DNA from 4 places in the Bacillus sp. 179-C3.3 HS genome. Region 1 is predicted to be linked to each of the others. Evidence: riboswitches for the same ligand, from Rfam matches in the RefSeq annotation. Region 1 holds a riboswitch; each other region holds the start of a gene.
What was found. Region 1 has a riboswitch for S-adenosylmethionine ahead of AB1K80_RS09840 (methionine biosynthesis PLP-dependent protein). Riboswitches for the same ligand answer to the same signal wherever they lie in the genome.
Positions count from the first base shown of each region.

Region 2: another riboswitch for S-adenosylmethionine. It lies ahead of AB1K80_RS00550 (sugar ABC transporter substrate-binding protein); the one in region 1 lies ahead of AB1K80_RS09840 (methionine biosynthesis PLP-dependent protein).
Region 3: another riboswitch for S-adenosylmethionine. It lies ahead of AB1K80_RS00280 (5-methyltetrahydropteroyltriglutamate--homocysteine S-methyltransferase); the one in region 1 lies ahead of AB1K80_RS09840 (methionine biosynthesis PLP-dependent protein).
Region 4: another riboswitch for S-adenosylmethionine. It lies ahead of mtnK (S-methyl-5-thioribose kinase); the one in region 1 lies ahead of AB1K80_RS09840 (methionine biosynthesis PLP-dependent protein).

Region 1 covers NZ_JBFEFT010000012.1:78,380-85,911, forward strand. Annotated here, with positions in the region: gene AB1K80_RS09810 (stage VI sporulation protein F) at 1-21, shown strand, start outside; gene AB1K80_RS09815 (ATP-dependent helicase) at 38-2,350, opposite strand; gene AB1K80_RS09820 (hypothetical protein) at 2,476-2,733, shown strand; gene AB1K80_RS09825 (GNAT family N-acetyltransferase) at 2,812-3,249, opposite strand; gene AB1K80_RS09830 (YjcG family protein) at 3,257-3,772, opposite strand; gene AB1K80_RS09835 (esterase family protein) at 3,825-4,565, opposite strand; SAM riboswitch class I at 4,782-4,904, shown strand; gene AB1K80_RS09840 (methionine biosynthesis PLP-dependent protein) at 4,983-6,101, shown strand; gene metC (cystathionine beta-lyase) at 6,098-7,276, shown strand; tRNA gene AB1K80_RS09850 (tRNA-Val) at 7,405-7,477, shown strand.
Region 2 covers NZ_JBFEFT010000001.1:104,804-112,335, reverse strand. Annotated here, with positions in the region: gene AB1K80_RS00555 (sugar ABC transporter ATP-binding protein) at 1-604, opposite strand, end outside; gene AB1K80_RS00550 (sugar ABC transporter substrate-binding protein) at 674-1,792, opposite strand; SAM riboswitch class I at 1,961-2,070, opposite strand; gene AB1K80_RS00545 (branched-chain amino acid aminotransferase) at 2,510-3,601, shown strand; gene AB1K80_RS00540 (hypothetical protein) at 3,647-4,051, opposite strand; gene AB1K80_RS00535 (6-phospho-beta-glucosidase) at 4,182-5,510, opposite strand; gene AB1K80_RS00530 (PTS lactose/cellobiose transporter subunit IIA) at 5,507-5,833, opposite strand; gene celB (PTS cellobiose transporter subunit IIC) at 5,860-7,209, opposite strand; gene AB1K80_RS00520 (PTS sugar transporter subunit IIB) at 7,224-7,529, opposite strand.
Region 3 covers NZ_JBFEFT010000001.1:53,523-61,054, forward strand. Annotated here, with positions in the region: gene licT (BglG family transcription antiterminator LicT) at 45-878, shown strand; gene AB1K80_RS00270 (beta-glucoside-specific PTS transporter subunit IIABC) at 1,194-3,101, shown strand; gene AB1K80_RS00275 (glycoside hydrolase family 1 protein) at 3,073-4,491, shown strand; gene AB1K80_RS00280 (5-methyltetrahydropteroyltriglutamate--homocysteine S-methyltransferase) at 4,547-5,671, opposite strand; SAM riboswitch class I at 5,759-5,873, opposite strand; gene AB1K80_RS00285 (gluconate:H+ symporter) at 5,956-7,275, opposite strand; gene AB1K80_RS00290 (four-carbon acid sugar kinase family protein) at 7,327-7,532, opposite strand, start outside.
Region 4 covers NZ_JBFEFT010000002.1:187,292-194,823, reverse strand. Annotated here, with positions in the region: gene mtnA (S-methyl-5-thioribose-1-phosphate isomerase) at 1-37, opposite strand, end outside; gene mtnK (S-methyl-5-thioribose kinase) at 44-1,237, opposite strand; SAM riboswitch class I at 1,318-1,476, opposite strand; gene AB1K80_RS02680 (pyridoxal phosphate-dependent aminotransferase) at 1,639-2,829, shown strand; SAM riboswitch class I at 2,874-2,975, shown strand; gene mtnW (2,3-diketo-5-methylthiopentyl-1-phosphate enolase) at 3,076-4,296, shown strand; gene AB1K80_RS02670 (2-hydroxy-3-keto-5-methylthiopentenyl-1-phosphate phosphatase) at 4,297-4,992, shown strand; gene AB1K80_RS02665 (methylthioribulose 1-phosphate dehydratase) at 4,956-5,597, shown strand; gene AB1K80_RS02660 (1,2-dihydroxy-3-keto-5-methylthiopentene dioxygenase) at 5,610-6,140, shown strand; gene AB1K80_RS02655 (Spo0E family sporulation regulatory protein-aspartic acid phosphatase) at 6,439-6,681, shown strand; gene AB1K80_RS02650 (ATP-binding protein) at 6,723-7,532, opposite strand, start outside.

The sequences.
Region 1 (7,532 bases):
ATGATGAACAACAAAAAATAAACAACAGGCTCTCCACTTAAAGGGGGGCCTGTTGTTTTTGTGTGAACCGTTTGCTCACTTTCTTCAAAAGTGGATACAAAAAGCGAGAACGATGTGCTGTTTTGCCTCTTCTAAAAGAAGGCACAGATAGATACAGTGACTGCTCGGCTCTTGTCATGGCTACATATAATAAGCGCCGCTCTTCTTCAATGGCTTCTTCATCACCGTGTCTGAGCTCATCCAGTGCGAAGTCGTGAGGAAGTGCTCCATCGACCACACTCGTCATGTAAACCGTGTTGAATTCAAGCCCTTTGGCGCGGTGGATGGTCATGAGCTGGACACCAGGTTCGTCCGTTTTTTCTTTTTCGGCAGCCTTCATATGGTCAGCATGCGAGAGAAAGGCTTCAATTGTGTCAAAGCGTTTGGCTGCAGTTTTGACATCACGTACATCATCTGCCCCTTTTTCAAGCACATTCGTATCGTTCACTCGTTTTTTTAAATAATCACCAAGTCCCATTTTCTGTTCAATAAAAGACACCGCATCTGTTGGCTTTAATGACCGTAAAGTGTTGAAAAGTGGAACGATCGATTGCAGTTTTTTTCGCTGAAATGGCTGAATGTCTGTTAGTTTTCCAAGTGCTTCTACCATTGTGCAATCTTCTGTAATCGTCAGCGCCTTCAGCGTATTCAGTGTCTGTTGTTTCAAAAAGAAGACCTGAAGCAGCTGTTTCATGGCAGCTACATCATCTGCATCTTGGCTTAATGAAAGAAAGGCAAGCAGTACCCGAACCATACGTCTACTGTAGAAAGCCTTCACACCTGTGTCTGTCTGATATGGTATAGCGGATTGGTGAAGTCGCTCATAAATCGCACGGCCTCCTGTATTGGTACGGAATAAGACACAGAAATCATGAGGTTTTGCACCATTTTTAATTTTTTCCTGAATATCTGAGACAATCATGGACGCTTCTTCTTCCTCGTCATAAGGATAAAAGAGGATGGGTGGCATTTTCTCCGTCCGGACTGCTTTTAACGTTTTTTCATAACGATGTTGATTTTTTTGAATGACGGCATCTGCACTTGCAACAATGGTATGGTGGGAACGATAATTCGCATGTAAATGAACGATGTGAGCTGAAGGGTAATCACGTTTAAAATGAAGAATAAACGCAGGATTGCTTCCTCTAAAAGCATATATCGCTTGATCATCGTCTCCTACACAAAATAGTTGCGCTGATTCCCCAGCCAATAACTGAATTAACTTGTATTGAACCGGATTAATATCTTGGAATTCGTCCACTAAAATATACTGGAAGCGTTCCTGATATCGCTTCAGCAGTTCAGGATTTTCGGTCAGCATGTGTAAACAGGCAATCGCCATGTCATCGAAATCAAATTGCTGATTGTCGCGCTTTTGCTGTTCGTATGATTGGTAAATAGCCCAGGTTTGTTTTTCTTTTTCATCTTTTAGATCAGGAAGTTCATCTGGCAAAAAAGCATTTTTCCAAAAACCGATTGATTGTAGCACTTGATCGGTTGGATAGTCTTTCTCATCAAGTCCTTCATTCATGATGGCTCTGCGAATATACTGTTCCTTTTGCCAGTCAAATTTGATTAAATGCTGGCCGTTCCATCTGCTAGGATCATCGTGCAGAAGCATTTTATAAAAAAGACTGTGGAAGGTGCCCGTCACCACTTGATTCGCTTCGGATGGGGGAAGCTGGTATTGCATACGGAGTCTGTTTTTCATCTCACTACTTGCTTTTGTGGTAAACGTCACTAGCAAAATATGATGTGCAGGGATTTTATGCTTTGAGATGAGATAAGCTGCTCTTGCAGTCAACACCCTTGTCTTTCCACTACCAGCACCAGCAAGTACAAGCATCGGACCATCTTTATGTGTGACAGCTTCAAGCTGAGGTGTACTAAAGGTGATATGAGGAAAGAGGTCGATGGTGTGCACTTGTTCATTCTCATTTAAATGGAGAGGATCACCAACTTGTATGGCTCTTGGTTTTTGCCATTCAAACGATTCCTTTGTTTCCGAGATGATCTGTTTGCCATTTGGAAAACGAAAGCCACCAAGTTCTTTATAAGAAGTGAGATTTTCAGATGCGGATGTGTTGGTTTCTTCTTGTTGCTTTTCCGCTATTTCACAATCCTCTTGCTTGGATAGTTGTGTATGAATAAAGGCAGGTTCTTCATGTATATTAAGTCTGAAGAAAACCGATTGTCCGCAGTATGGGCAAGATAAGTGCCCTTTTTTTCCCTCATCATGGAGGAATTGATAATGTTCTCTCGAATACGTATGTAATGAGATCGTGCGATCATGTCGTCGTGCGTATTTCAAAGCTAGTCCTCCAATATCGTTATCAATCAAAAAAGAACAAGTCTAATCATATCAAATCAAGCATGTTTCAAACAGTCATATTTAGGGAATAGTAGAATAGAAGGGAAGCAAAGGAGGCGTTATTGATGGGTTATATAGCACCGATTCAGCCGGATCTGTATGTTCAATATACCAACCGTCCTGCTCCTCAGGATAAAGAAGATTATGCGAAAGTAACAAAGGTTACTCGTACCTTTCATGACAAGGTCTACAGAGAGCTGGAGAAAAAAGAGGACTTAGTAACAGAAGCTGAAACAAAAGTACAACAAAAAAAGCGAGAACGCTTTGTGCGAGATCTGTTTATGGAAGAAGGAAAAGGAATTCACGTCAATGTCTATATCTAAATGATGACGCTTTCTTTGTTGGGCGGATGGATTCCAAACAAAAAACCAGGGCATGATGGATGCTCTGGTTTTTTTGTGTTATGAAGCAGCTAGCACTTTTGTCATTTTCACATGAGGAATGCCTGCTTCTTCAAACGGCTCAGATACAGCGCGATAGCCTTTTTTTTCATAGAAAGCCAAGGCTTGAACTTGTGCATGCATCACAGCTTCTGTCGCTCCTTTTGCAATGGCTTCGGCTTCAAGTGCATCTAAAAGTTTGTGACCAAGACCAAAAGAGCGCGCTTCTTTTAACACACAAATTCGTTCAAGCTTTGCCTTTGTTCCTTCAATGATGCGTAGCCTAGCAGTAGCCTGTGGCTTTTCGTCATCATTATAAATAATAAAATGAATCGCCTTATCTTCTAGCTCATCAATTTCGATCTCTAACGGGACTGCCTGTTCTTTGACGAACACTTCTTTTCGAACATAATACGCATCTTCTCTTTGTGCTTGTGTACTCACGATGACTGTTTCCAAAATGACTTTAACCCTCTTCTCCTAAAATAAATGTTTCGTAGACGGTCCAAGAACCGTTTTCTAGTTGGTATAGTAGGTGAAAGCGATCGATCGTTTCCTCATGGTCAATACTTCCCAGCTTTAGTGTGCCAAGTACGTCTGAATGTTCATCATCTGATAATTTTTGGGCAACGGTCACATGAGGAACAAACGCATATTCAGGTGTGCCACTGATTGGGGCTGTGTATAACTTTTCATTTAATTTCATTAATTCTTCGGTCGGTTCTACTTTCATATAAATCACATTGTTGACAGGAGCGAATGAACTGAATTTTTTGATGCGTAATGTGATAGGAGAAGCTTTCTTTGCATATTCACGCAAACTGGAGACCACTTCAGCCGCTTCTAGATCCGTTAATTCAAACGGGGTTCTCAGTGTTAAATGCGGCGGGATAAGGGCATAGTTCGGATCGTAACGCTTCCGATATGAGTTCGCAATATCTTGCAATTTTTTTGATGGAAATAAAACCACTCCGTATTTCATCTTGTTCCCTCCTAATTAAGAAAGTATTTACTATGAGTCATTATAACAAAAACTAGTTGATTAACGAATATGGAAGTATTCTTTTTAACGAAGGAGAGATGAGTGGCTGCCAAAATGTCCACTTATGATCGCCTTCAAATGTTTCAAATAAATAATCCGCACCAGACTGTTCAAGAAGGGACTTTAACTCTTCATTTGGTTTCGTAAAATCAAGTACTTGGCCATCAGTTGTTTTCACCGCAGTTTCTTCAGATCCAATGTGATGAATAATCGCATAATGAGAAAGTGATGTGGATTGTTTGACGGCTTGTAAGACTGAATCATCGACATAAGGAGACTGTAAGATCAGACCGCCAAATAAAGAAGGATAGTCGATGGCTGTCATGAGTGAAATCGTAGCCCCTAATGAATCGCCAATCAAAGTGCGCCCAGATCCAATTTGATACGTAGGATAGCGTTCATCAATAAAAGGAAGTAGTTCATTTGCTAGAAAGCGCTTGTATGCCTCAAACTTTGAACCATCTGGGTGATACGTATGTCGTCTTTCTTTGACATTTTGATAAGGAAGACCAATGATAATGGAACGCTCCATCTCTTTGTTTTGCATCAAAGTCTCCGCCTGTCTACTGATTTTACCTAGACGAAAATAATCATGGCCATCTTGTGCAATAATGACATGATAGGTATAAAGAGGGGAGTAATTGACTGGCAAATAGATTAGAACTGTCATGTCCTGTCCAAGTTCCTTTGACTGTAATATTTCTTCTTGAATGATCCCTGATTTCTCCATAATCCATTCCTCCAGCAAACCAAATTCATGACAAGTGAAACGTTTCCATTCATTGTAACACGAAAAACAGGATGTACCTATATCCAAACGTGTCATGAAAAGGGTCAAAGTTCATTTTATTTTAAAATACAGAAAATTTTAATTAATCGTCACAAATGCCCTTGAAAAATACCATTTATTGCGTTACAGTATTAAGAATTAGAACAGACAGACAACACATTCTTATCGTGAGAGGTGGAGGGACTGGCCCTTTGAAACCTCAGCAACCGGTATGCATCACACGACGTGATGACCCAAGGTGCTAAATCCAGCAAGCAGTTTTTTGTGCTTGGAAGATAAGAGGAAGCGATTAAACCCCTTCTTCTTATGAGGAAGGGGTTTTTCTGTTTTGAAATTAGATTTTACTTAGGATGGTGTCAAATGACAGAACATGTGGAAACGAAGTTAGCGCAAATTGGAAACCGCAGTGAAGAGGCGACTGGCACAGTCAGTCCTCCTATTTATCTTTCAACGGCTTACAGACATAGAGGCATTGGTGAATCAACAGGTTTTGATTATATTCGTACAAAAAACCCAACTAGACAGATTGTAGAGGATGCTATTGCATCGCTCGAAGAAGGAACGTCCGGTTTTGCCTTCAGCTCAGGAATGGCTGCCATCCAAACAATCATGGCTTTATTTGAAAGTGGAGATGAACTCATTGTCTCATCAGACCTTTACGGCGGTACATATCGTTTGTTTGAAAACGAATGGAAAAAATATGGATTGCGTTTTCTGTACGATGACTTTTCAGATGAAGACGGTTTACGCGCTAAAATCACCGCAAACACAAAAGCAGTCTTTATCGAAACACCGACAAATCCATTGATGCAGGAAGCAGATATTCAAAAAATAGCGAAGATTGCAAAAGAACACGGCGCATTGGTTATCGTTGATAACACATTTTACACACCTGTGCTTCAAAAACCACTGACACTCGGAGCGGACATTGTCATTCATAGTGCCACCAAATATTTAGGAGGACATAACGATGTTCTTGCCGGGCTTGTTGTCACAAAAGGGGAGCAACTATCTGATGAGATGTTCCAGCATCAAAATGCAATCGGCGCCGTTCTCTCTCCATTTGACTCATGGCTGTTAATGAGAGGAATGAAAACACTCGCGCTTAGAATGCGCCAGCACGAGGAGAATGCCAAGGAAATCGCTGCGTTTTTAGAGGAACAGGCTGAAATTGGGGATGTCCTTTACCCAGGAAAGGGAGGCATGCTGTCATTCAGACTGGAAAAAGAAGAATGGGTCAATCCATTTTTAAAACAGCTCAAAACGATTTGTTTCGCCGAAAGTCTTGGCGGAGTTGAAAGTTTTATTACGTATCCTGCCACCCAAACGCACATGGACATACCAGAGGAAATTCGTATTGCAAATGGTGTGTGTAATAAGCTCCTTCGATTCTCCGTTGGAATTGAACACGTAGAGGATCTGAAAGCAGATCTCGAGCAAGCACTATCTCAAGTGAAAGAGGAGGTACATGTAAAATGACAACCCACGATTGGACACTTGAAACAAAACTCGTTCATAATGCGTTTAAAACAGATCGTTCAACAGGTGCAGTCAGTGTGCCAATTCAGCATGCGTCCACCTTCCATCAAAGCCATTTTGAAGAATTTGGACAATATGACTATTCCAGATCAGGAACACCTACACGTCAAGCGCTAGAAGACACCATAGCATCGTTAGAAGGAGGAACAAGAGGTCTTGCTTTTGCATCAGGCATGGCTGCCATTTCAACCGCTTTTCTTCTATTATCAAAAGGAGATCATGTCCTTGTCACAAGAGATGTGTACGGCGGAACATACCGAATGATCACCCAAGTCCTTTCAAGATTTGGCATTGAACATACATTTGTGGATATGACAGATTTGAATGAAGTCAAACATGGCATTCAATCAAATACCAAGGTCATTTACATGGAAACACCATCAAATCCTACATTGGGCATCACCGATATCAAGGGCGTTGTTCAGCTTGCAAAAGAGAATGATTGTCTCACTTTCTTGGATAACACCTTTTTAACACCTGCGTTACAGAGACCACTCGATCTTGGTGTTGACGTCGTGCTGCACAGTGCAACGAAATTTTTAAGCGGTCATAGTGATGTGCTATCAGGCCTTGCGGTTGTCAAAGATGAAAAGCTGGGGGAACAATTATATCAACTGCAAAACTCTTTCGGAGCTGTGCTTGGCGTACAAGATTGCTGGCTTGTGTTAAGAGGCTTAAAAACACTACAAGTAAGACTAGAGAAAGCGAGCGAAACTGCGTTAGAACTAGCATTATTCCTAAAACAACACCCTGCGGTGAAAAAAGTATACTACCCAGGACTAGATGACCACCCGGGGGCAGACATTCAGCGAGCGCAAGCAAGCGGAGCAGGAGCGGTTCTTTCATTTGAATTAGAAAACCAAGCAGCTGTCAAACAATTAGTCAATCATGTCACATTACCAGTATTCGCCGTCAGCCTTGGCGCTGTTGAATCCATTCTGTCCTACCCAGCAAAAATGTCACATGCCGCCATGCCGAAAGAAGAAAGAGAAAAAAGAGGCATCACAGACGGATTATTGAGGCTAAGTGTTGGGGTAGAAAATGGGGAAGATATCAAGTGCGACTTCAAACAAGCACTCGACCAACTACAGCCAATCCTTGTGAACCAATCATAAAGCGCGAAAAAAGCCGGCTATAACACCGGCTTTTTTCGATACTTTGAACAAAACCATTGACGCCTCACTTATTTGATTATATAATAGAGACTGTCAGTAACAGAAAGCCCAGAACTGATACATAATCCGATTCCGTAGCTCAGCTGGGAGAGCGCTACCTTGACAGGGTAGAGGTCGCTGGTTCGAGCCCAGTCGGAATCATCGTTGAAACCCTTGCGTAGTAAGGGTTTTTTGTTTTTAAGGTAACGAATATTTG
Region 2 (7,532 bases), on a different contig from region 1:
TGCGGTGGGAAATAAAGACGATGCCCGTTCCATTTTGTTTCAGCTGTTCAATCAGAGAGAATAATTGACTAGTTTCTGCATGGCTGAGCGGTGCAGTTGGTTCATCTAATATTAAAATGCTACATTGAGCGGAGACTGCCTTCGCAATGAGCACCATCTGCTTTTCTGCAAGCGTTAATTCACTGACAAGCCGCTTTGTGGAGAGGTTGATCTCCATCTCCTTCAGCGTTTGAGCCGCCTGACGATGAAGCTCCTTCCAGCGAACAAACGGCTGCCGCTCAATTTCATGCATCATCATATTCTCACCAACACTTAAATAGGGCACAAGAGCTGTGTCGACTTCTTGATGGACAGTCTGCACACCGTATGTGGCCGCATCCTTTGGTGTGTGAATAGATGCCAATTGCCCATTGATATGAATGGTCCCTTGTGCATGTGAATAGGCCCCTGATAATACTTTCATTAAAGTCGACTTCCCAGCGCCATTTGCTCCGATCAGCGCATGTACCGTCCCTTTTTTCAACGTAAAATCAACTTGATCTAATGCCTTGACCCCTGGAAATTCAATCGAAATCTGTTTCATGTGAACAAGTGGCGATGTCATAGGTGTTCTCCTCCAATGATCGTCATCTGAAAAATGAAACACTCTCTAATGAAAGAGAGTGCATGTTGATTATTTTGCATAATGGTTCTTTAAGGTTTTCATCCAGTCCTCTTCAAAGGCAGAAGATGAACCAAATCCCTTCACTTCTTCCGCAAGGTTCACCATATTGATGGCTTTCCCTGCCTGTTGGAGCTGCTTTTGTGAGATAAGTGAGGCCTCAAGGTCATAGGAAGAAGGTGTTTCCTCTCCAGCTATTTTTTTCGCAAGGATTCGAACGTCAACCTCCCCAATTAGCTTTGGATCTACTGCTGCTGTATACTTCCAAGGGCTGTCTTTCGTCGTCATTTCCTGAAGATCCGCATTTGAGACATCAATTCCATAGATCTTGACTTCTGTTCTTCCTGCTTCTTTTAAAGCTCTTGCCGCACCGATCGCAAATGCATCCCATGTCGCGAAGATTGCATCAAGCTTGCCCTTCGGATATTTATTGAGCATTGCCGCGACAGCATTTTGCGTTTGCACGGATGTATCAGAAGATGCAATACCAAAACGGTCAATCTCTTTTATCCCTGGATGCTTCTCAAGGGTTTCTTGGTATACCTTGTTTCGTCTGACCATTGGCGGAAATCCATCTACCCACAGATAGGCAATGTTCGCTTTCCCATTAAAATCAGCGACGAGTGTGTCCAATGACTTCTTGGCTAATTGTTCATCATCTTGAGAGGTGACTGTGACGCCTTTGATATCCTTCAGCTTAGGGTTTGAATCAAATGCCACAACTGGAATTCCCTTCGCTGTAATCTTCTTCACATCAGCGACTGTCGCCTCATCATCTCCATGGGAAATAATGATGCCATCATAGTCTTCTTCTAGTGCCTGGGAAATCGCATCATGGAACTTCGCTGTATCTCCATTGGCTGTATACACATCAACCGTAAAGCCTAGTGCCTCACCTTCTGCTTTTGCACCAGCTAAAAATTGCGCTGTGTGGTCATCTCCACCAATTTTGCGGATGACTTTAATCTTTGCCCCCTGCCCTTTTGCAAATCGCTCTGGTACATTGTCAAAGGAAACATTTTCGTTCGTTTTCGCTTTTGATCCTGAGCTTGATCCCGCTCCACAACCAGTTAATACAATGGTTAGTACCGTCAATATCACAAGAAATGATGTCAAATTGTTACGCTTCATTGCTGTTCCTCCTCAAAGTTGTTTATTTTCCCCATAGGAAAACTAGGTAAAAGTGTTAGACCTCACCCGTCAACCCATGGATTGATTCAAAATAGAGACAAAAAAGCCTCTCTTTTTAAAGAGAGGCTGGATGACCGTTGCATAAGATATGTATCGGATCGTCTTCCTCTCTTATCTGTCAAAGCTTTGATCGCTTTGCAGGAATTAGCACCAATTTCTAAAGTAGAAACGGTTGCTGGGCGTCATAGGGCCAGTCCCTCTGCCTCTCTTGATAAGAGATTCGTATGAAATTTTGCGTTAAATGTTCCCTTTACTTTAATGCGATGTCACATCGTTGTCAATCACTTTTTTGAATATTTTTAAAATGACTCACTCAATCTGATAAGTAGGAGATGCTAGCTTGACAGGATTCATGCGACGTTGCCCATTGCCATGTAGTAGTCAAAAGGTGTATAGTTGAAAAAAAATCTGACAGAAACACAGCCCGCTTTTTAATTATCTGATTAATCAGTTAATAACGAATCTGGATTTTATTTCTTTTTTAAGAAGGTGGTGGCACAGGTAACTTACAGTAGAGAGAAGGAAAGCGCTTTACCTGAATTTTCTCATGAGAATTCCAGAAAACCTATTGCTAATATTTCGTGAAGGTATAGAATAGAATCATAATTATTTCGTATTATTAGAATTTTCAAATAATCAATAGCAAGGAGATTTACAATGCCAAAACAACCCATCCGTGTAGAACTCAGTTCAACAAAAAAACCAAAACCTCAATCTGATCAGCTTGAATTCGGGAAAATCTTCACAGACCACATGTTTGTGATGGATTATTCAACTGATAAAGGCTGGTACGATCCAAGGGTTATTCCCTATCAAGCGATTCCGATGGATCCAGCTTCTATGGTTTACCACTATGGTCAATCTGTGTTTGAAGGCTTAAAAGCGTATGTTTCTGACGATCAAAAAATTCTATTATTCCGTCCAGAAAAAAACATGGAACGCCTAAACAGATCCAATGATCGCCTGTGTATCCCTCAAATTGATTCAGAAACTGTGTTAGAGGGGTTAAATGAACTCATTCGCATTGATAAGGATTGGGTACCTGATGCAGAAGGAACTTCTCTTTATATTCGTCCGTTTATCATTTCCACTGAACCTTATTTAGGGGTTGCACCGTCAAACACGTATAAACTCATCATCATCTTGTCTCCGGTGGGCTCCTACTATAAGGAAGGCATTCACCCTGTTAAAATCGCCGTTGAAAATGAATTTGTTCGTGCCGTAAAAGGCGGAACAGGTAATGCTAAAACAGCTGGCAACTATGCATCAAGCCTAAAAGCACAGCAAGTGGCTGAAGCAAAAGGATTTTCACAAGTTCTTTGGCTTGATGGGGTTGAGAAAAAGTACATTGAAGAAGTAGGCAGTATGAACATCTTCTTTAAAATCAATGGTGAGGTCGTCACGCCGAAATTGAACGGAAGTATTCTAGAAGGCATTACACGGAACTCTGTGATCGAACTGTTAAAGCATTGGGACATTCCAGTGAGAGAACGTAAAATCTCAATTGATGAACTCATTGAGGCACACAAAACAGGTGAACTGGAGGAAGTGTTTGGAACAGGGACGGCAGCCGTCATTTCTCCTGTTGGGGAGTTAATTTATCACGACCAACAATACGTCATTCAAGATGGGCAAACGGGTGACATATCGAAGAAATTGTACGAAGCCATTACTGGCATCCAAAAAGGGACACAGCCCGACATCTTTGGTTGGACAGTGGAAGTCGATTCTGTCGTGAAGCAGGCATAACATAACAAAGAACCCTTCATCGTGAAGGGTTCTTTTTCCTTTTCATCAAATCGTCCACCAAAACAAGATCGATACACACACAATGAGCCCTGCATATATCCACCCTTTCCATTTGATATGACGCTTTTTTTCAATCAACAAAAAGACTTCCGGTAAAAAGATAGTGATGATTTCAAGTATAAAGATCACAATATAAATGAATGGAAGTGGATTCATCTGGAGGTTCGTAATTCCTGGTCCTCCTCCAATTGTCGTCAAATACATCAACAAGTTGGTCACCGGGATTGTAAAACAAACCAACAAGCGAAATATATAGATCCATCTATATGATTGATTCCGTCTAAGACCAATAAACGAAGCGATGATACCATACAGAAACAGCACCAACGTGCCAAAACTAAAAATAGGGTGAAAATAAAAACCATAAATCATTAAGCCGAATAATATCATATTTCTGCACCTCTTTCTTTTCAGCAGTACATACTGTTTTACGGGTGAATCCTTCCTATAATACTCCTTTATTCCAAGTATGCATATGGTGAAAACATAAAAAATGACCCCATCAAGGGGCCATTCCATTTTATGCATTCACTTGTTTGAAAAATTGGGGTAAATACTCACGATGCGCTTCTAGCATTTCATCTAGAATTTCCTTTGCCACCTCATCAGATGGGACGAGTGGATTGATCGTCATGGCGACAAGCGCTGTGTGATAATCCCCTGTTACAGCTGCTTCCGCTGCTACACGTTCGAATGATTTGATTTGTTGAACAAGTCCCGTTACCGCAACAGGTAAGTCTCCTATCGCAATCGGCTTCGGTCCATCTTTTGTGATGATACAGTTCACTTCAACTGCTGAATCAGCCGGAATGCTGGCAATTGCCCCTCTGTTCATCGTATTTACTGGTTGGATGTCATGTTTATCGTTATAGATCGAGCTAATTAAATTACATGCCGCATCACTGTAATAAGCCCCACCTCTTTTTTCAAGCTGTGGTGGTTTGATCGATAAATCTGGATCTTTATAGAGTTCAAATAATTCTTGTTCGACTTGCTGGACGACCTCTGCTCTTGTGCCTTTCTCTTGCGCCGCCTTTTGTTCTTCTTCCAACATATCTTTCGTTTTATAATAGTAGCGGTGATATGGACAAGGAATGACGCCTAATCCTTTGACAAATGAAGGCTCCCAGCTTTTCGCTTCAATGTTTTGCATAGACCACTGGCTATTTGGGTTTCCTAATTCATCTAGCACTTGATCTAAAATACTCACCCCATCTAAATACACATCTAATCCATACACCATGTGATTCAGACCAGCGAACTGTACTTCAATCCGTTCAACATCTACATCAAGTGCCTTTGCAATCCCCATTTTGATGCCAATTGGGACGTTACAAAGCCCGACTACTTTCTTCAGCTTTGTGTAGCGTAAAACGGCTTCTGTCACCATACCTGCTGGATTTGTAAAATTCACAAGCCATGCATCCGGACAAAGCTCTTCCATATCCTTCACGATATCTAAAATAACAGGAATGGTTCGCAATCCTTTCAATAACCCGCCTGGTCCATTCGTTTCCTGACCAATGACACCGTATTTAAGTGGAATTCTCTCATCTTTTGCTCGTGCTTCGAGCAACCCAACCCGAAATTGTGTGGTCACAAAGTCTGCATCCTTTAAAGCGGCACGTCGATCAAGTGTCAGGTGAACTTCAATTGGAAGACCCGCTTTTTCAATCATGCGCTTTGCTAGAGCACCGACAATGTTTAATTTTTCTTGCCCCGCTTCAATATCGACAAGCCATAATTCTTTCAAAGGCAATTCATGATATCGCTTAATAAATCCTTCAACTAGTTCCGGCGTATAGCTTGAGCCACCGCCAATCGTGACAATTTTGATTCCCTCTTTCATGAATTGACACCTCCGAATTGCTTCATCTTTTCATGTAGTTCAATGATTTCTGTTGCTAGTTCTTTGACTGTCATTGCGTTCATGAGGTGATCTTGGGCGTGAATCATTAAGAGGCTAATGTCCGTCTTTTCTCCTCTGATTTCTCCTTGGATCAACTCTGTTTGTGCGTGATGCGCCTCATTTAACGCGTCTTGTGCTTCCTGCAATTTCTGCTTCGCCTCATCAAAGTGGCCTTTTTTTGCACATGTGATGGCCTCCATTGCTGAACTTCTGCCATTTCCACCATGCAAGATGAGTTGAAACACAATCTGTTCCATTTCCATCGGCCGCATCCTCCTTGTACCCTCTATTACATACTGACAGTATGATCTTCAGTTGATGCTTTTGTTTGTAGTTCGTTTTCTTCCTTCACTTTTTGCTTATCCCACATTCTAAAGAATGGATAGTATAGTGCAAATGACAGTACCATGTTAATGAGCTGCATGACAGCGCCAGATATTTTTCCGCCTGTTGCCAGATAGCCTGAAATGATTGGCGGCATTGTCCATGGAACAGCGATTCCTGCCGGTTTTGCCACAAGTCCTGTACTCATGCCAATATAAGTGGTGATAATTAACATGATAGGCGTCAGGATAAATGGGATTAAAAGCATTGGGTTCATCACAATCGGCATTCCGAAAATAATCGGTTCGTTGATGTTAAAAATGGCTGGGCCAATGGCAAGTCTACCGAGTTGTTTCATTTGTTTACTTCTGGCACGTATAAACATCGTAATGACTAAAGCAAGTGTTGCACCACTACCGCCAATGTTGATGAAAATATCAAAGAACTGTGCGGTGAAAATATTCGGTAACACTTCTCCAGCTTGATACGCGAGACGGTTCTCATCCATCGCACCTAGCCAAATCGGGCCCATGACGCCACCGACAATCGTCGCTCCATGAATACCACAAGACCAAAGGAGCATCTGAACACTCACCGCTACGATACTTCCGCCCAGGCTGCCCCCGAGAACGGAAAGCGGTGTGCCAATTAAAACTGTGATGATATTATGAATACTCTCAAAAGGTGTCATCTCAATGACAAGTCTAGTGACCCAAACCAACGTGACGACCACAAAACCTGGAATAAGTGCGATAAACGATTTACTGACTGCTGGCGGTACACCATCAGGCATTTTAATCACGATATTCCGTTGCACAATGAAACGATATATTTCTGTTGATAGGATGGCAATAATCATGGCCACAAACAGCCCTTTACTACCCATTAAACTGACTGGAATCCCACCATTTACTATGATTTCTTCTGTTGATCCATCCGGTGTGAATGGCACTTGATAAGGTGTTGCCAATAGGAATGCCGCAACCGCTATGGCACCAGATGATAGTGCATCGACAGCATATTTTTCTGCAAGCCGATAGGCGATTCCAAAGGTGGCAACAAGTGCCATAATGTCAAAGGTGGCACTAACTGGATAGGACAGTTTTGTCGCCCATTCCGCTCCAAAGACACTTGCCATAAATTCACTGTATCCCGGGATTGGAAGGTTGGCTAATATGAGAAATAGCGAACCGACAATAATGAGAGGCATGGTGAGAACGATACCGTCACGCAGTGCTTGTAAATGTCGTTGAGCGGCAATTTTCCCTGCAAACGGCATCACCTTCTCTTCTAGAAATCGGTTGAATCCATTCATCCCTTCCGCCCCCTTTATCCGTTCACTAGCTGTTCGGCAGATTTTAAAACCTCGGCGCCATTACATACGCCATAGTGCACCGCATTAATGACATCTACCGGAATCCCTTTTTCTTCTCCGAGTTTTTTCATTTGAGGTAACAAATATCGAACCTGAGGGCCTAATAACAACACATCTGCTTGATCAATGTGACTTTTTGCCGCATCTCCAGATACTGCCCAAATGCGATATTCTTTCCCTTGTTCTTGTGCGCTTTTTTCCATTTTCGTCACAAGTAAGCTTGTCGACATACCTGCTGCACATACTAATAAGATATTCATGTG
Region 3 (7,532 bases), on a different contig from region 1:
ATGGACAAGCTCGGAAAAGCGGAATGTACTGGGGAGGGGATCAATTGATCATTTCAAAAGTAATTAATAATAACGTGGTGAGTGCGTTTGATGACGAGCAGCATGAGCTGGTCATTATGGGCAGAGGCATCGCGTTTCAAAAGAAGAGTGGAGACTCCATTGATGAAGAACGTATTGAAAAAGTGTTCTCCATTCAAAATAAAGACATTTCAGAAAAATTCAAAACCCTGCTGTATGAAATTCCAATCGAGTATATGCAAGTGTGTGAGGCGATTATTGATCATGCAAGAAAGACACTGGATAAAAATTTAAATGATAGCATCTATGTTGCATTGACCGATCATATCACCTTTGCCATTGAACGACATCAAAAAGGAATGGACATCAAAAATGCATTGCTTTGGGAAATCAAACGGTTATATAAAGACGAGTTCTTGTGCGGCGTGGAAGCGATTCACATCATTCAGCAGAAGCTGAATATCCAGCTTCCGGAGGATGAAGCAGGCTTTATTGCGATGCATATTGTCAATGCAGAACTCAACGACGAAATGCCAAATGTGATTCAAATTACGAAGCTCATACAAGATATTTTGAACATTGTGAAGTATCATTTTCAAATTGATTTAGATGAAGAATCATTAAATTACTTCCGCTTTGTCACGCATTTAAAGTTTTTTGGACAGCGTTTGTTTAACGAAACACAAATGGAAAATCAAAATGAATTTCTTTATGAAGTCGTGAAAGAGAAGAACACTGAAGCATTCAAGTGTACAGAAAAAATCAATGAATATGTTCTAAAAGAATACAACCGAAGTCTCATAGAAGATGAGATGTTGTACTTAACACTTCACATTGATAGAGTGATCAAAAGAAAATAATTTGAAAAGAAAGCGTTGACATAACAAAAATGACATGATAATTTATAACTATAAATAACCACAATCTTTTAGGATTGTTACTGGTAAAGCAGGCAAAACCTAAATCATTGTCCCTATCTATGATAAGGCGTGATTTAGGTTTTTTGTATCTAAAGACTTATATAAATGAATAACGATCAATCGCTATGAAGGATTGTTACTGGTGAGGCAGGCAAAACCTAAATATCGATTAATGTCTGAATGGAGGTATTCGGCATTAATGGATGTTTAGGTTTTTTCTATATCAAGATTTAATCATCGATTGGAGGGTATACAATGAACCACAAACAAACAGCAAAAGAAGTTCTAGAGCTTGTCGGCGGTGAAAAAAACGTGAAGCAAGTCACGCATTGTATGACAAGACTTCGTTTCAATTTATACGATGAAAGCAAGGCCAATAAGGAGCAATTGCAATCAACTGATGGCGTCATGGGTGTGAATCAAAGTGGTGGTCAATATCATGTGATTATTGGAAACGATGTATCGAATGTCTATCGAGCACTGATTGCTGATTCAGGATTATCAGCAGATGTGAAGACAAGTGACGCGGAAGAAGCAACAAAACAAAACGTCATCTCAAAGCTTTTCGATTTTATCTCTGGTGTCTTCACACCGATTCTACCAGCTATCGCTGGAGCCGGTATGATCAAAGGGTTATTGGCCCTTATGCTGACTTTTCAGTGGATCTCTGACAAAAGCAGTACGTATACGATTTTAACAGCAATTGGAGACGGTGCTTTTTATTTCTTACCTATTCTACTAGCTGTAAGCGTTGCCAAGAAGATTGGCACGAACCAGTATATCGCAGCAGCTATTGCCGCAGCGGTCCTTCATCCGCAGCTGACTGCTTTATTGGGTGCAGGTAATACAGAATTTCTAGGCTTGCCAGTCATCGCAGTGGTGTACTCTTCATCGGTTATTCCGATTCTACTGACAATCTGGCTTGGATCATATGTTGAAAGATTTGCAGAAAAATATAGCCCGAAATCATTAAAGATCATTCTTGTTCCAACTGTCACACTTTTAGCCGTTGTGCCAATTATGTTAGTGGGTGTAGGTCCAATTGGTGCAATTCTAGGGAACGGTCTTTCAGGCGGAATTGATTTATTGTTTAAACATGCAGGAATATTGGCTGGCCTGTTGATTGGTGGCTTCATGTCTCCATTGATCATTACAGGAATGCATTATGCACTTATTCCGATTATGATCAACAACATTACATTGAATGGATTTGACTATATTATGCCAATGATGTTTGTAGCGAATATGGCGCAAGCAGGTGCAGCATTTGGCGTTTTCTTAAGATCAAGAAACAAAACATTTAAATCGCTGGCTATGTCGACAAGTATCACAGCCTTAATGGGAATCACTGAACCAGCTATGTATGGTGTGAACATGAGATTGAAAAAACCGTTCATCGCTGCTCTGATTGGTGCAGCAACAGGCGGCGTGTTCATGTCCATTTTTAAAGTAAAAGCTTATGTTATGTCTGGATCTGCAGGGATCCCGGGGATTCCAGCGTTTATTGGTCCAACGTTTGTGTACTCTATCATTGGTTTAGTGATCGGCTTTGTCGTTGCAACCATCATGACTCTTATTCTTGGTTTTAAAGATGTCCCAGTAAAAGAAGGAACAAAAGCAGAGAAGCCAGAAGAAAAGAAAGACTCAACAGTGGTACAAAACGAATTGGTGCAAAGTCCGTTAGAAGGTCAATTAAAGCCACTTAACCAAGTAAATGATGCGACATTCTCCAATGAAATTATGGGCAAAGGTGTAGCCATCGTGCCAGCAGTTGGACGTGTTGTTGCCCCATTCAATGGCAAAGTGGAAACAATTTTCCAAACGAAACATGCCATCGGATTAAAGAGTGATCAAGGGATCGAACTACTTATTCATGTTGGGATTGATACGGTAAAACTGGGCGGAAAGTATTTTACAAGCCATGTGCAAACCGGCGATCTTGTAAAAGCAGGAGACGTATTGGTGGAATTTGATCTCAAGGGTATTCAAGAAGAGGGCTTTGATGTGACGACACCTGTCATCATTACGAATACAAATGACTATGCACAGGTTGATGCCATGACAGACGGAGTCATTACGGAAAAAGAAACACTGCTTACAGTTCGTGTAGAGGAAAATGAGGAGGGCATTTACAATGACACAATTAGAAAAAACATTTCCTAAAGGATTCTTATGGGGCGGTGCTGTAGCCGCTAACCAAATTGAAGGTGCTTTTAACAAAGATGGAAAAGGTTTATCTACAGCTGATGTATCTCCAAACGGCATTATGCATCCGTTCGATGAATCAATGAAAGACCTCAACTTGTATCATGATGCGATCGACTTTTATCATCGTTACAAAGAGGATATTGCGCTCTTTGCAGAAATGGGCTTTAAGTGTTTCCGATTATCCATTTCTTGGCCGCGTATCTTCCCGAATGGGGACGATGCTGAACCGAATGAAGCGGGTCTTGCTTTTTATGACAAAGTGTTTGATGAACTTCATCGACATGGCATCGAGCCAGTTGTCACCATATCTCATTATGAAATGCCGCTTGCGCTTGTCAAGAATTATGGCGGATGGAGAAACCGTCAGCTCGTGAACCTTTACGAGACGTATGCTAAAACACTATTTACTCGATATAAAGACAAAGTGAAGTACTGGATGACATTCAATGAAATCAATGTCGTGTTACACGCACCTTTTACAGGTGGAGGTCTCGTCTTCGAAGAAGGAGAAGATGAAAAAAGCATCCAATATCAAGCGGCGCACCACCAATTTGTGGCTAGTGCTCTAGCTGTTAAAGCGGGACACGAAATCATTCCAGATGCGAAGATAGGCTGTATGATCGCAGCGATGACCACATATCCGTACAGCTCAAGACCAGAAGATATGTTTGCTGCATTAGAGCAAGACCGGAAAACGTTGTTCTTCTCAGATGTACAAGCAAGAGGTTACTACCCAGGGTACATGAAACGGTATTTCCGTGAAAACGGCATTGATATTGAGTTTCAAGACGGTGACGAAGAGATTTTAAGAAACCATACCGTCGACTATATCGGCTTTAGCTATTACATGAGTTTTGTCGCAAGTACAGATCCAGCCATTCTTGATCAAGCTGAAGGTGGGAACCTATTTGCAGGTGTGAAAAACCCGTATTTAGAAGCCAGTGATTGGGGTTGGCAAATTGATCCGAAAGGTCTTCGCACAACGCTTAATCAGTTGTATGATCGCTATCAAAAACCATTGTTTATCGTAGAAAATGGTTTGGGCGCTGTTGATAAGGTGGAAGAGGATGGATCTATTCAAGACGATTATCGGATTGATTATCTTAGAAGTCACTTACTAGAAGCGAGAGAAGCCATCGCAGACGGTGTAGAGCTCATCGGCTATACAAGCTGGGGTCCGATCGATCTCATCAGTGCATCCACAGCTGAAATGAAAAAACGATATGGGTTCATTTATGTAGATCGGGATAATGAAGGAAACGGGACATTTGATAGAAAGAAAAAGAAAAGTTTTGACTGGTATAAACAAGTGATTGCGACGAATGGCAACCATTTAGATGTGTAAAACAAAAGAGACAAATCGCTCGTCAGGCGGTTTGTCTCATTTTTTGTGCATAGAATTATGGGCGCCACACTTGATCGGCAATCTCAATCACATGACGTAGCTTTTCCCATTGCTGCTCTTCTGTTAGTAGATTTCCTTCTTCTGTTGAAGCGAACCCACATTGTGGACTCAGACACAGTTGATTGATATCCGCATATTTAGCTGCTTCTTCAATCCGTTTTTTGATCTGTTCGATTGGCTCGAGTTCACCGTACTTTGATGTCACGAGACCAAGAACGATTTGAAGATTTGGATTTTTGACATATCGAAGGGGCTCAAATCCACCAGATCGCTCATCATCAAATTCCAAAAACAGTCCATCAAGGTCTAAACCGGCAAAAATCGTTTCTGCCGCCGCCTCATAGCCACCTTCAGCCACCCACGTAGATTTAAAATTCCCTCGGCAAATGTGCATCGTGATGACCAAATCATCTGGACGATCGGCAACAGCTTCATTGATGGTTTTCGCAAATGATTCACGTAGCTCGTCCTCGTCACGACCGAATGCTTTGATTTGTTCATGCCCTTTTTCAGAAAAGAAGACGGACCATGCTGTATCATCTAACTGTAAATAACGACACCCTGCATCATAGAAGGCACGGATGGCTTTTTTATAAGCTTGTGCCACATCATGATGGAACTCATCTAAGTTGTCGTACACACTTTCTTCTACCTTTCCACGGAAGAAGAGCATATTCGGACTTGGGATCGTCATTTTGGCTGTATGATCCCCGGCAATGCTATGTAAGAAACGGTAATCTTCTAGCATTGGATGATCCGTAAAATCAATCTTGCCTGTTACTTTGATGCCGCGTGCTTTTGTTGTGGTGTTGTGGAATTGAATTCCTTGTTCTGTTTCAAAGCCTTCCACTCCATCAAGCCCCTCAAGAAAATCAAAGTGCCACCACGCGCGTCTAAACTCTCCATCTGTGACAACCTCAAGTCCAATCTCTTTTTGTTTTTCTACAATGCGTATAATTTCTTCATCTTCAATTTGACGCAGTTGTTCTGAAGAGATCGCTCCGTTTGCCCTTTGCTGGCGTGCTTCCTTGATTCGCTCTGACCGAAGCAAGCTTCCTACTTGATCTGCTCGAAATGGCGGCTTCGTCGTTTTTTTCCCAATTGTTTGTACGTTTGTCATTCTAAATCCCTTCTTTCTAAAAGATAAAAGTCAATGAAAAAAGCTCTTCCTTTGATAAGGAAGAGCATCATATACTGTGAGAACTCTACCTTATCTTCAAACAAGCACATCGGCTTGCTTAAGGAATTAGCACCATTCTGTTCAACGGAACAGCGGTTGCCGGGTTTCACAGGGCCAGTCCCTCCACCACTCTTAATAAGGTTACCTTTTAATTAAATTTTCTTAATAAACACAATTATTCAATCTTTTCGACAAAAAGTCAATAGCTTTTCTTATTTATTTTCCTATATGAACAAATCAGCGATGAGAACACCTGCTAGTCCAACAAGAGATAGAACAGTGACCATTAATGTCCAAGTTTTAAAGGTTTGGCCCATTGACAGGTTAAAGTATTCTTTATAAATCCAAAATCCTGCATCATTGACGTGTGAGAACGTTATACTGCCAGCACCTGTTGCAATCACCATAAGCTCTGGGCTGACGCCAGTCAAACCAATCAGTGGTGCAGATATTCCTGCCGCTGTCAGTCCAGCTACAGTCGCTGATCCTAGTGCGATACGCAGGGTAGCCGCGATGAGCCACGTGAGCAATAGGGGAGAAAGTGTACTTCCATCCATAATTCCTGCAATATATTTATCTACACCACTATCAATTAAGACTTGTTTAAAGGCACCACCACCTGCAATGATTAAAAGAATCATCGCCATGGAGCCAATGGAGTCTGTGATGGACTTCATGACTTCTTGCATGCTCTTGCCTCTGCCAAGTCCAAATGTGTAAATCGCAAGGAGGACAGAGAGTAGTAACGCAACCGCAGGTTCTCCTAAAAACTCGGCTGTTGGCAACAGCGGAGAGGACGGGAAGAAAATTTCTATAACGGCTCTGATTGTCATGAGTATGACAGGTAACACAGCAGTGAAGATACTAATGCCGAAGCTTGGCATTTCCTCTTCTGTAAATTCCTTTGGATTAAATAAATTCTTCGGAATGTGTGCGTGTAATTGATCTTTTTTAAATAATTTTGTGAATAGCAGTCCGCCTATTAATACAGCAGGAATGGCTAATATAATCCCAACTAATAATGTTTGTCCCATGTTTGCTTGAAACACATTGGCAATGGCTGTCGGCCCTGGGTGAGGAGGGAGAAAGCCGTGTGTTGTAATGAGGGCAGCGACGAGCGGCATCCCAACATATAACACAGGAAGTTTTGCGGATTGTGCAATTGTAAAAACGAGTGGAATCAGAATAATGAATCCGGTTTCATAAAAGAGTGCAATACCGATGACAAATCCAGTTAGCATGGTCGCCCACTGTATTTTTGCAATTCCAAATCGGTCAATGAGTGTCATGGCAATACGTTGTGCACCGCCAGAATCGGCCATTAATTTACCGAGCATCGCTCCAAAACCTAGAATTAATGCTAGATGCCCAAGCGTACTGCCTAGTCCTTTTTCGACGGAAGCAATCGCTTCAATCGGGGACATGCCCTCTAACACAGCGACAATTAATGAAACAATAATTAATGAAATAAAAGCGTTTAACTTTAATACAACCATAAGTAATAGTAATAATAAAACGCCAAGTCCAATAAACACTAACGACATAACCCTTCCTCCTTTGTGGTGCATAAGGGAGCGAGAAACACTCCCTATGCTTTATCCCTCTAATATCTCAACTGCTTCTTTTAACGTATCCTTTGAACCAACATTTCCCGGGAAAATGACGTAGGAGATGAATGGGAATTTACTTTCTTCTCCTGTTTGCCAAACTGGAACTCCTGGTCTAATTTGACCTGCGACTGTCGCACGCTTTACACTGAGTCCTCTTGTCCCAATATCACTAGATGTAATCCCGCCTTTGG
Region 4 (7,532 bases), on a different contig from region 1:
ATTCAACTGAACGAGGAACTTCAAATTCTTTTGACAAATCTCGTCACTCCTTTACAGATTGTTGGAATAAGGCGACGAGGTCAGACGCTGTTTCCACTGTATCGTATTGTTTGATGAATGTTTGGCCGAGCGTAAGTGCTGCTTTTTTCTGTTTGATCCGTCTTGTTGGTGAAGAAATGGCATCTAAATCAGCTGCATGGGCAAGACCAATCGTTCGGCGGATGAGCTCACAGCCAGCGAAGCCGGTTGCTTCTTTTAAAATACGGTCAAAGGTTGTTTCTAAAAAGCTGTCTGATACACTAAATGCCTCGATGCTATCTTCCTTCCATGCTTTTCTGAAAACCTCTGTAAACGTAGACCAAACATTTTCAACATGATCAAAAAGAGGCTGTTGATCTTGTTTATTCTCACGGGATAAAGCATTTAAGAGGAGATTGGCTATAAAGTGACCAATATCGAATCCGAATGGTCCATAAAAGGCGAATTCTGGATCGATCACCTTTGTTTCATGCACATTTGCAAAAATACTCCCAGTATGAAGATCTCCGTGCACGAGTGTTTCAGCAGATGTTAAGAAAATTCGCTTTAGCTCCGCTGCCTTTGCTTGCAGTTCTAAATCCGCCCAAAGTTTTTCAGCATCCTCTCTTAACGCTTCTTCAAAATCATTTGTTTCACTATCGAAAAAAGGGTCTGTGAACACAAGTTTTTCTGTAATGTCACAAAGATCAGGATTGGTAAACTGCTTCACATATTGTTTTTTAATTTTAGGGTTAGTCGCGAAGTCAGACGTGTAAAATAACGTTTTCCCTAAAAATTCCCCTACATCATTTGATAAATTCGGATATTGTTTTCCCGCAATTAGCCCTTTTCTGACGATTTCTAAGTGTGAAAGATCCTCCATGACTGTTACGGCTAGGTTTGTGTCAGAATAGTACACTTCTGGCACGAGATGTGGTGCATATTCAGATTGCTTAATGAGAGCCGTGCTTTCAATTCGTGCCCTGTCTAATGTCAGTGGCCAGCTTTCACCTACAACTTTTGCATATGGCAATGCCTGTTTAATGATCAATCCTTTTTCATGCTTATGATCAAAAATATGAAAGACATAATTTAAATTTCCGTCACCAATTTCGGTACATGTCAAATGACTGCTTTCTTGAATCAGTCCAAGTCTAATAGCCAGTGCGACTGCCGAACTCTCTGTTAATTCTTCATACGATGCTGTCAATGTAACCAAATGTTTCCCCTCCAAATCATATAAAAAAGCCTCTTTCTCCTGAGAGAAAGAGGCTTGATATGTGTGTGTGCACAAAGCCTCTCTTATCTCTCAGCACATACGTCTGATGGAATTAGCACCGTGCCCTATAAGACTGTCGTCTTGGCGCGATCATGCTGCGCCCCACTTCACAGTGGTATTAACGGTCGGTTGCTGTTGGGGTCAAAAGGCCAAATCCCTCGCCCAACTCTCGATAAGAGAAATCAATATGTAATTGTTTTTCATCTGTCACATTTCTTAATTCAAGATATTATCAGAACTGATCTTCGCGTGTCAATCTTTTTTCGAAATTGCTTTACAATTCATAAAACAATCCATTACAGTGAGTTTATTGTTACGTAACTTGAATAGAAGGTGAAAAAATGGAATTTCAGCAATCAGATGTGTTGAGAAAATTACCTAAGCAGTTCTTTGCATCGCTTGTCCAAAAAGTGCAGAAAAAGATGCAGGAAGGGGCAGATATCATTAATTTAGGTCAGGGAAATCCTGATCAGCCAACTCCGCCACATATAGTGAAAGCCATGCAAGAAGCGGTAGAAAAGCCTGAAAATCATCAATATTCTTCATTCCGAGGAACGACAGAATTAAAAGAGGCTGCCGCTACCTTTTATGAAAGAGAGTATGGCGTTACCCTTGATCCGACATCGGAGGTTGCGATTTTATTTGGTGGTAAAGCAGGGCTTGTTGAATTACCCCAATGCTTACTGAATCCTGGTGATACACTCCTCGTTCCAGATCCAGGCTACCCTGATTATTGGTCGGGCGCTGTGCTTGCCGGAGCTGAAATGGTGACAATGCCTCTACTCGAAAAAAATGATTTTTTACCTGATTATGATCAATTGTCAGATGATCATAAGGAGAAAGCAAAATTGATGTACTTAAATTATCCAAACAATCCAACGGGTGCAACGGCCCATCGTGCCTTTTTTGAAAAAACAGTCACTTTGGCAAAAGACCACGAGATATGTATTGTCCATGACTTTGCATATGGTGGCATTGGATTCGATGGAGATCAACCAGTGAGCTTTATGCAAATAGATGGCGCCAAAGACATAGGAATTGAAATATATACATTGTCTAAAACATATAATATGGCTGGCTGGCGCGTCGGTTTTGCTGTCGGGAATCCGTCTGTGATTGAAGCCATTGAGCGATATCAGGATCATATGTTTGTTTCCCTTTTTAAAGCAACACAAGACGCAGCAGCGACAGCACTATTAGCTGATCAAACATGTGTACAGGAACAAAATGAACGATACGAAAAAAGGCGCAATACTTGGATTGCAGCCTGCAAGGAGATTGGCTGGGACGTTCAGGCACCGAAGGGATCATTTTTTGCTTGGTTAAAGGTGCCAGATGGATATACATCGGAATCTTTTTCGGACTTATTATTAGAAAAAGCGCATGTGGTCGTTGCACCAGGAAACGGTTTTGGGTCTCACGGTGAAGGCTACGTGAGAGTGGGTCTTTTAACAAGTGAGGAACGGCTAAAAGAAGCAGTGAAACGAATTGCTGCGTTAGGTTTGTTTGAAAAAAAGTCATTGACAACGTAAAAGAACGATGCGATAATTCAGGCAACATTTAAGAAAATTGAATATTCTTATCAAGAGTAGGCAGAGGGACTAGCCCAATGAAGCCCGGCAACCGACTTCCATGAAGCACGGTGCTAATTCTTGCAGCAGGCGCTGAGAGATAAGATTCGGATGAATGATACGAAACCTCTTTAAGGCGCTGATCTAGCACTGAAAGAGGTTTTTTTGTTTGAACATAAGCAGGACGCAATTGAAAGGGGATTCCTAGTGAGTGAATTACTGGCGACATATGTACTAACACATCGAGAGAATGAAGAGATGGACCGGAAAGCGGAGCAGATCGCGCTTGGATTAACGGTCGGATCATGGACAGATTTGCCGCAGCTCAAAAAGGAGCAGCTCAAAAAACATAAAGGCCGTGTGGTCAACGTCAATGAGAAGTTTGCCGCAACACCAAATGGATTGTTTCAATCAGAGGTGACCATTGCATACCCGGAGGCAAACTTCTCAGCAGATATACCAGCCGTTTTAACGACGATTTTCGGGAAGTTATCATTGGACGGGAAAATAAAGCTTGTTGACATCGAATTCTCTACGGCGTTTAAGAAAAACCTACCAGGACCGGTATTCGGAATTGAAGGCATTCGAAAGAAGCTAAATGTGTATGATCGTCCGTTATTAATGAGTATTTTTAAAGGCGTGATCGGTCGTGATATGGCGGATTTAAATGAACAACTTCGACTGCAAGCGTTAGGCGGCGTTGACTTCATTAAGGATGATGAAATCTTATTTGAAAGTCCACTCGCTCCTTTTGAAGATCGAATCAAAGAAGGAAAGAGGATCTTAAAGGAAACCTATGAAGAGACAGGTCACCGCACGCTCTATGCAGTCAATCTCACTGGCAGAACCTTTGATCTAAGAGATAAAGCCTTAAAGGCAGCCGAACTTGGGGCTGATGCGTTGCTGTTTAACGTCCATGCCTATGGGCTTGATGTGATGCAAAGTTTAGCGGAAGATTCAGAGATTCATTTGCCGATCATGGCTCATCCAGCAGTGAGCGGGGCATACACATCGTCTCCTGAATATGGATTCTCAACGTCTCTTCTTTTAGGAACCCTCAATCGATATGCAGGCGCCGATCTGAGTCTATTTCCATCTCCTTATGGCTCTGTCGCACTTCCGAAAGCAGAGGCGCTTGGAATCTATGAAGCTTGTCTGAAAGAGGACACCGTAAAGCGAACATTCCCTGTCCCATCAGCTGGCATTCACCCTGGCATGGTACCGCAATTAATCAAAGATTTCGGAATCGACCATGTGATCAATGCAGGTGGAGGGATTCATGGACATCCACGTGGAGCCATCGGCGGTGGCAAAGCATTTAGATCAATCATTGATGCTGTAATAAATGATATTCCGGTTGAACAGCAGGCATCCTCTTGTTCAGACTTACAAGCAGCACTTGATCTTTGGGGAAGGGTAGAGGATTAGATGAAAAGGCCAATTGTATGTTGTGATTTTGATGGAACGATCACGAAAAACGATAATATTATCAGGATCATGAAACAGTTTGCACCTAGCGAATGGACGAAGCTAAAAGACGCTGTTTTGTCAAAGGAGATCACCATTCAAGAAGGTGTCGGACGAATGTTTCAATTACTAGACAGTGATCAGAAGGAAGCGATACAATCGTTTATTTTACAAGATACAGAGATTCGAGAAGGATTTGAAGAATTTGTCGCTTATTTAAAAAAAGCTGACATTCCTTTTTATGTGTTAAGCGGAGGAATGGACTTTTTTGTCTACCCAGTACTTGAGGGCATTGTAGAGAAGCAATCTATTTATTGCAATCATGCGTCGTTTCAAAAGGAGCGTATTCAAATTGAATGGCCTTTTGCCTGTGATTCGCAATGCCAAAATGGCTGTGGCTGTTGTAAGCCGTCCATTATTCGACAGCTGACCGATGAGAATGACTTTATTATCATGATTGGAGATTCGGTCACAGATATAGAGGCGGCAAAGCATGCTGATTTCACATTTGCCCGTGATTATTTACTGAATGAATGTAAAGAAATGAACGTCATCCACCAAGAGTATGAAACATTTATTGATCTAAAAGCGCAATTCGCACAAATAAAGGAAGTGAAGGAATGGGAGAGACAAAGAGTAAACGCTGGCAGGAGTTAGCCGAAGTCAAACGTGAACTGGCACAAAGAGACTGGTTCTTTGGAACAAGCGGAAATCTATCCATCAAGGTGTCGGATGACCCAATCACATTCTTGGTGACGGCAAGCGGGAAGGATAAACGAAAAGAAACAAACGAAGATTTTGTGCTTGTTGATGCACAAGGTCAGCCAGTTGAACCGGGCGAAACGCTTAGACCATCAGCCGAAACATTGCTTCACACCTACTTGTATGAACGGACGAATGCAGGCTGCTGTCTCCATGTGCACACAATTGATAATAATGTGATATCTGAGCTATATGGGGATCAAGGAGAAATTCGGTTTAAAGGCAACGAAATCATTAAAGCGCTTGGTTATTGGGAAGAGGAGGCAGAAGTCGCTCTACCTATTATAGAAAACCCAGCACATATCCCGCATCTTGCTGAACAATTTGCTGCACATCTAAGTGAAGGTAACGAATCAGGAGCTGTACTCATACGTAATCATGGCATTACGGTGTGGGGAAAAACAGCATTTGAAGCAAAGCGTGTGTTAGAGGCATATGAGTTTTTATGTAGTTATCATTTGAAATTATCACTCTATCAATCCCAACTTATTAGATCATAGGAGGAGAAACATATGGCGACAATTTATATTCATAATGAAGAGAAAACATTACTTGAAAACGAACAAGAAGTTCAGGCATATTTAGAAGAACAAGGTGTCATTTATGAACATTGGGATATTGCAAAACTACCAAGTTCATTATCAGAAAAGTATGATTTAACTGATGAAGAGAAAGAAGAAATTTTGACCGTCTTCCAAGATGAAATTAGGGCCATTTCTGAGCGAAGAGGCTACAAAGCACAGGATGTCATTTCGTTATCTGATTCGACACCTCATTTAGATGAACTACTTCAAAACTTCCAGCGCGAGCACCATCATACAGACGATGAAGTGAGGTTTATTGTGAGTGGACATGGAATCTTTGCGATTCAAGGGAAGGATGGCGTCTTTTTTGATGTAAGACTAAACCCAGGCGATTTAATTTCAGTGCCTCCTCATATCCGCCATTACTTTACACTGCAAGAAGATCGCAAAGTAGTTGCCGTTCGCATTTTTGTCACGACTGAGGGCTGGGTGCCAATTTACGAAGAAGAAACCATATGATGTGAGAGCTGATCATTCCGTGAAGACGGAAGATCAGCTTTTTTTAGTAAATTAGACATAAAACGGGGAAAAACTTGTTTTTTTTACACTTCTGCATAGGAGAAATTTCTGTTGAACTTTTGAGTCAGTCCCGCCAAATTTGACGTTTACACCTTAAAATGATTGGGTAGAAGGTCTTTAGACTGTCAAAAATTAAATAAAATAAGCATATTTAATTTAATTTACAAATAAAGTATAATTTTGGTGTCGGTTCATTTAAAGCGTAGACAGACGAATTCATTGCGGGAGCTGAGATGAGATGAATATGTATGTAAAGAAAGAACAGTTATTAATGTCAATTGATGAAAAGAGAAAACAAATGGTAGAAGCGGCACAAGTAGAAGGATACACAGCTGAGATGACAATCAAGTATAGTCAAGAATTGGACAACCTGATGAACGAGTATCAATACCTTCTATCACATGAGCAACAAGCTGTGACTTCCTTTCATGATATTGTGTCTCAAATGAGTCTCTTATCAGTGAATCGTCCCTCTTACTAACAGGAAAAACCGACTTGCGTATGCAAACCGGCTGAATGTAGCTATGCTGAGTGTGCAGAAGGAAGCATGATGAGTACCGTTGTTCCTTTATTCACTTCACTCTGAATATCAATTGTCCCGCCATACATCGAAATGATTCGTTTACAAACAACAAGCCCAAGACCTGTTCCTTTTTCCTTCGACGTAATAAATGGAAGGAAAATGTGTGTAAGCATTTCTTCTGGGATTCCTTCACCTGTATCTTTCACTTTAATAATCACCTGTTCTTTTTCAGTCTCAATCATAATCTTCAAGTGACCACCATTAGGCATGGCTTCTAATGAGTTTTTTGCTATATTCAATACGACCTGTTTAATGTGATCCTTTGTGCAATAAACACCAACATCTTGAATCGTATTGATTTGTAAATCAACCTCAACATTATACAGATTGGCTTCTGAGAAAACGATAGGCATGATTTCGCTCACAATTTCTTTGACGGAATTATTCTGCCACTTCTCAGCAGTTGGTTTCCCTAATACAAGAAACTCACTAACAATTTGATTGATTCGTTTAATTTCTTCCTCGATGACAGAGAAATAGAGCTTGTCTTCCTCAGAATGATACTTCTTTTGAAGCAATTGAATAAATCCACTAATACCGGTTAAAGGGTTGCGAATTTCATGTGCGGTACTTGCTGCAAGTGTCCCAATTAACTCAAGCTTTTGCGCTTCATTTTGCTGACGTTCTTGTTGGGTTTGTCGTCTTAACATCATGTATTGGACAAGCGTGAATAAAATATTTAATAAAATAAATGCACTTGATAGAGGAAACAGCATAACAGATAGGACTTCAGATACTGTAGCTCGCTG